Phragmitibacter flavus: one gene and its partner. The protein of the gene in region 1 interacts with the protein of each later gene in a pairwise test. Links are inferred from orthologs where the notes say so. Each region holds a gene or a part of one and is shown on either strand. Other genes may lie near its edges.

Region 1 (3,261 bases):
TCCAAAGCCATCGAAATCACCGACCGTATCAGCCTCGTTCCAGCAGCTCTCGTCAGCTATGCGATCGACTACTACGGCGTTGACGGCTTCAACCACGTCAAAGCAGGTGTCTCGCTTCCAATCAAGCTCACCGACACCGCTACCCTGACCCCTTATGTGGCCTACAACCTGCCAATCGACGCCCTTGATGACCTCGGCGAAGACGAGCAGCTCTACGGCGGCATCAGCCTCAGCGTCAGCTTCTAATTCTTAAGCTGAATTTACTTCAGCTTGTTCCAAAGCCTTCCGGGAAACCGGAAGGCTTTTTTCTTTCTTTCGTTTGTCCCCCTCCCTTCAACAGGCAAAAGTCCCCCCCGATCTCAAATCTCAAATTTTAGATTTCCGCCATGCCCGACCAACCCTCCCTCTTCTCCGGCATGGATGGCGACGCCCCAACCTCTCCACCACCACCCACCACGCCCCAACGCATCGCCCGCGTCCTTCTCGAAGAAACCGCCCTCGAACTCGACTACCTGATCCCCGACGACCTGGCCGCCCGCATCCAACCCGGCACCCGCGTCCACATTCCGCTGCAAAACCGCAAGGAAACCGCCGTCGTCCTGCAAATTCTCGATGACTCCCCCTTTGCCGACAAACTCAAACCCATCTCCAGCACCGTCGGCAGCCGGCCCATGTTCACCGCGACCCTGCTGCAGCTCGCGCAATGGACCTCCCAATACTACCTCAGTCCCGTCCGCCAGGTCCTCCGCGCCATGCTGCCCGAAGCCGTGCGCAGCAAACCCGAAACCTTTCTCTCCGACAGCCACCTCACCCTCACCAATCCCCCCGACGCCGAAGCCCTCGAAAAACTCCAAAAGACCGCCCCCCTTCAAGCCCGCATCATTCATCTCCTACAATCCAGCGGCGGGGAAGCCACCCTCAGCCAGCTTCGCCAGCAGCTCCACTCCGCCACCCAGGTTGTCCATGCCCTCGTGCGCAAAAATATCATCAGCCGCAGCGAAGTCCGCGTCGAACGCGACCCTTTCCAGGACGAGGAATTCCTCCCCAGCTCCCCGCTCACCTTCACCGAAGAACAGCAGGCCGCCTTCACCCAAATCCTCCTCAACCTCAACACCCCCGCCGACGAAAGAAAACCCATCCTCCTCCACGGCGTCACCGGCTCCGGCAAAACCGAACTCTACCTCCAGGCCATCGCCCACGTTCTCACCCAAAATCAAACCGCCCTCGTCCTCGTCCCCGAAATCTCCCTCACCCCTCAAACCATCGAACGCTTCAAATCGCGCTTCTCCGACCGCAAAGAACGCATTGCCGTCCTTCACTCCCACCTCTCCGAAGGCGAGCGCCACGACGAATGGTTCAAGATCCACGAAAACCGCGCCGACATCGTCATCGGGGCCCGCTCCGCCATCTTCGCCCCCCTTCAAAACCTCGGCATCATCGTCGTCGACGAGGAACACGAACCCTCCTACAAACAAGATGAAAACCCCCGCTACCACGCCCGCGACCTCGCCATCGTCCGCGCCAAACTCGAAAAATGCCCCGTCCTCCTCGGCAGCGCCACCCCGTCACTCGAAACCTGGACCAACGCCCGCTCCGGCAAATACCTGCATCTCCACCTCACCAAACGCACCGACCACAAAACCCTCCCGCTGATCCGCGTCGTCGACATGCGCCTCGAAAAACGCAAAACCAAAGACGGCGTCGCCATCCTCTCCGAAGTCCTGCGCATCGCCATTCAACGCCGGCTCGACCAGGGCGAACAAATCATCCTTTTTCTCAACCGCCGCGGATTCAACACCGCCGTCACCTGCCTCGACTGCGGCACCACCGTCCGCTGCCCCGACTGCGACATCCCCTTCACCTTCCACAAAACCGACAACCGCCTCGTCTGCCACGTCTGCGGCATGCGTTCCCTCCCTCCCAAAAAATGCGCCCAATGCAACACCCCCACGTTGCTCTTCGGCGGCTTCGGAACCGAACGAGCTGAAGCCACCCTGCGCACCGTCTTCCCCACCGCTCGCATCGCCCGCGTCGACACCGACGTCATGAACCGCAAAAACCAGCTCCGCGACACCCTGCGCGACTTCCGCTCCCAAAAAATCGACCTCCTCATCGGCACCCAGATGATCGCCAAAGGCCTCGACTTCCCCAACGTCACCCTCGTCGGCGTTCTCAATGCCGACCTCTCCCTCAACCTCCCCGACTTCCGCGCCGCCGAACGCACCTTCCAGCTCCTCACCCAGGTCGCCGGACGCGCCGGACGCGGCGAAATCAAAGGTGAAGTCCTCATCCAAACCTACGCCCCCCACAGTCCGGCCATCCAGTTCGCCCGTCATGCCGACTACGATGGCTACGCCGAACAGGAACTCGAACACCGCTCCAACTTCGGTCCCTATCCCCCCCACACCCATGCCATTCTCATCGGCTCAAGAAGCAAACAAGCCGCCCTCGCCGAGTTCACCCTGCAAAACCTCGCCACCAAACTTAAAAAATCCCTCCCCAACGGCACCATCATCCACGATCCCTGCCCCAGCCCTTTGGCAAAAGCCCACGGCCAGTATCGTTTCCAGCTCCTTCTCCTTACCGATAAAATCCGCCCCCTCCTTGCCCAACTCAAAGCCACCCTCACCGACATGACCTTCCCCGAAGAAGTCATCGTCACTTGGGACATCGATCCCACCACCTTGATGTGATGATGTGACGACCTTCGGCATAACCGAAAAGAAACCCGCCCGCCATGCGTTGTCTTTTGTCGAAGCGAAGATCATCATGAAAACCGTCACCATCCTCACCGCCATGCTGGCGCTCATCACCGTCGGATTCGCCGAAAAGCGCGATTCAGGTTCGCGAGAACCAACCCCGATCTGCGTGACGGCGAACGACTTGTCGATCGCCACCGGACAACCTTCGCTGGTGCTCATGTCGAACGGCTCGGTGCACATTCCCGTGTGGTCCCTGTCCGGCGGCACCGTGGGTCAATCCGTCACCGGTCTGGTCGGCGGCCTCCCGAATGACTGCACTGCGGTGAAGGTCGAAATCGTTGTGACCTCCGAAGACGCCACCACAAGTGACCAATTTGCAGACGTTTACCGGGTCCACCTTTCGCAGATGGTCGAAGACGCCCCGTTCACGTCCCGCCACTATCAAGCCAATGCCGTGCGCACCGCGCTGCCCGCCGCGCCGCGCCACACGCGGACCATTCTCTTGGAATCCTATTTCGAAGTCGTGCCCCACGCGCCACTTTCCATTCGTATCCAGCGC
Region 2 (2,941 bases), on another replicon or contig:
CTTTTCATGCAGGGGAGAATACTAACCGCACTTCACGCTTTTGCCAGCAAATCACCAGCGGGGTTACCCTCACGCATCGCCCAAACGTTGCAGTTGATACTTGCGCTCGATCTCCTCAATCCAATCCGCATTGTCCAGATACCAGCGCACCGTCTTACGCATGCCGGTCTCAAACGTTTCCTGCGGCTCCCAACCCAACTCGCGACCAATCTTTGAACAATCAATCGCATAACGCCGGTCATGCCCCGGCCGGTCGCGCACAAAGGTGATCAACTCCTGCGGATCACGATTCAAATCCGGTCTTTCAGAATTCACCGCCGCGATCAAAGCCAGCACCACATCAATGTTCTTCATCTCGCACTTGCCACCAATGTTGTAGGTCTCACCGGGAACGCCCCTCAACACTGACAAGGTCAGTCCACGACAATGATCTTCCACATAAAGCCAGTCCCGCACATTGGAACCATCACCATAAACCGGCAGCTTCTCTCCACGGATCACTTTCTGGATCATCAAGGGCATCAGCTTCTCAGGAAACTGAAACGGACCGTAGTTGTTCGAACAATTGGTCGTGATCAACGGCAGCTGAAAGGTGTGAAAATACGCTCGTGCCAGGTGATCGCTGCCCGCCTTGCTCGCGGAATACGGGCTGTTCGGCGCATACGGCGTCGTCTCACTGAATCCCGGATCATCGGGACCCAGTGACCCAAACACCTCGTCGGTGCTCACATGCAAAAAGCGAAAATCATTCTGCCCGCCTGCCACACGTTCCTTTTGATAAATCCGCGCCGCCTCCAGCATTTGAAACGTCCCCACCATGTTGGTCATGATGAACGGTTCGGGAGAATCAATCGAACGATCCACATGCGATTCTGCTGCCAGGTGCATCACCACATTGATCTGATGCTCGCGAAGCAATTTGCCGATTTGTGCCCCATCCTGAATGTCACATTGGACGAAAACATGTCGGTCGTCTCCTTCGAGTTTGGCCAGACTGCTGCGGTTGCCCGCATACGTCAAAAGGTCCACATTCACCACCTTGCTGATCGTCACCCCCAGCTCTTCTCCGGCCTTGCCCAATAAATAATGCACGAGATTGGAACCGATAAAACCGGCTCCACCGGTGACGAGAATGCGTTTGTCAGGCATGATAGGATGGTGTGGTCGCGAGCGAAAAGCGGAGGGCAGTTTAGAAGCATAACTGATCCGCGACAAAGGAAATTTTCCGGTGCTGCTTTGTGCGTCGATTGCTTCCTGGAGGGACGCCTCATGCACGGAGAACGGCGAAACGCTTTGCGCATGAGGCGTCCTTTCAGGGCGCTTTCCTGGAGGCTCTGGACCCGGCACCTTGTGCCGGGCTTGATATGAGTCGTCCCGCTGGGACGGCAGTTCCGCCCACGAACTCGAAACTTGAGATCGGAATGTGGCTTGGGGGCTCCGCTGGCTTGGGCTTAAAGAAACCTTGTGCTAATGCACATCAAAACGGAATGTCGTCGTCATCGAGACCGTCAGTAATCGGGCCTTCATTAAAATCGTCCGCTGCGGCCGGGCGCTGTTGACGATTGTCAGACTGCGAACGTTGTGGGGCAGGGGCATTGTTGCCACGGGGCGCAGACCTCGATCCGCCGCCACCACCGCCTTCATCTCCATCACGTTTGCTGTCGATGAATTGCATGGTCTCACCCACCACACGAATTTTGCTGCGCTTTTGCCCGGTCTGCTTGTCTTCCCAGGTGTCCATCTGCAGACGGCCTTCGATAAAAACGGCGCGACCCTTGCTCAAATATTGCCCGGCGAGTTCGGCCAGACGCGACCAAAGCACCACATCAATGTAAGTAACTTCTTCACGGCGCTCGTTGTTCTCCGTGGTGTAGACGCGATTGACGGCAAGTCCAAGATCGGCGACCGCACTGCCCTTGGGCGTGTAACGAATTTCGGGGTCCCTGGTGAGGTTCCCGATCAGCATCACTTTGTTATACGAGGCCATAGTCGTGCATGATAGAAGGTCGCCGATGGTTTGGCGACTGGTTTTTATGCGCCCGTTAGCGGTCACCAAATGGTGCCGCCGGAGCAAGGGGGGTGAACGAGAGAAAAGATCTACCAAATGCCAGGCCGCAGCTTAGGCGCGCTGGTAATACTGCTGATAGATGTTCTCGTTGAGCTTCAAGGAGCCCTTGATTTTGTCGACGCTCTCTGGCTCGGATTCAAAATGCAAATTCACATACCAGCCGCCTTCCACGTGGCGTGGAGCGTAAGGGAATTTCTTTTTGCCAAGGTTATCGATCTGCTTGAGGCTGGCGCCGTTGGCTTCGAATTCTTTGGTCAACTGGGTCACCAAGGTGTCAATGTTGTCTTCTTTACCTTTGGTATCGAGGACGATTAGGGCTTCGTATTTGCGGCTCATGGGTTGGGCGTCGTTGGTTGGTCGGTTTGATTGAAGGTGTTCATCGCGGCTTCGAAGCCGCGTGTCAATATGGCGTTAAGGGCATCCACCGCGCGATTCACGGCGTTCTGCACAGGGATTTGCTCGTTTTCGTCGAAACGACCGAGCACGTGATCGGAAAGGTTTCTGCCATCGGGACGGCCATTGTTGGCAAAGCCGATGCCGATCTTGAGTCGTGGAAAAAGATTGCCACCAAGATGGGCAATCATCGAACGCATGCCGTTGTGTCCGCCCGCTCCACCCAACGGCCGAAGGCGCACACGGCCAAGCGCGAGATCGACATCGTCATAAACGGCGAGCACTTCCTGGGGCTCAAGCTTGTAATATTTGGCGGCGGCAGCAACGGCCTGTCCGCTGAGATTCATGTAGGTCAATGGCTTCAGCAGCCATCCGTCTTCCAGTTTCGCCACGGCGCAATCCCACTTCCTTTCACGCGTCCAGGAGGCGCGTTGTTGAGTGGCGAAGGCATCGACGACCATGAATCCAATGTTATGCCGG

Evidence for each region.
Region 2: the proteins of priA (region 1) and FEM03_RS09295 interact in binary tests that used the Escherichia coli proteins (3 or more experiments, as listed by UniProt). The link is inferred for Phragmitibacter flavus from one-to-one orthologs.

Annotation. Positions count from the first base shown.
Region 1 is NZ_VAUV01000005.1:11,569-14,829, reverse strand. Bases 11-3,039 are described here. They hold priA (replication restart helicase PriA), read left to right. Parts: upstream 11-386; coding sequence 387-2,693; downstream 2,694-3,039. Other genes in these bases: FEM03_RS06835 (sialidase family protein), read left to right, coding at 2,698-3,039; FEM03_RS06845 (TorF family putative porin), read left to right, coding at 11-246. Outside these bases: more of FEM03_RS06845, read left to right, coding at 1-10; more of FEM03_RS06835, read left to right, coding at 3,040-3,261.
Region 2 is NZ_VAUV01000006.1:217,740-220,680, reverse strand. What follows is about bases 233-2,941. They hold FEM03_RS09295 (single-stranded DNA-binding protein), read right to left. Parts: upstream 1,988-2,941; coding sequence 1,478-1,987; downstream 233-1,477. Other genes in these bases: pth (aminoacyl-tRNA hydrolase), read right to left, coding at 2,401-2,941; rpsF (30S ribosomal protein S6), read right to left, coding at 2,120-2,404; rfbB (dTDP-glucose 4,6-dehydratase), read right to left, coding at 233-1,149. Outside these bases: tmk (dTMP kinase), read right to left, coding at 1-8; more of rfbB, read right to left, coding at 70-232. UniProt on the Escherichia coli protein: Plays an important role in DNA replication, recombination and repair. Binds to ssDNA and to an array of partner proteins to recruit them to their sites of action during DNA metabolism. Acts as a sliding platform that migrates on DNA via reptation.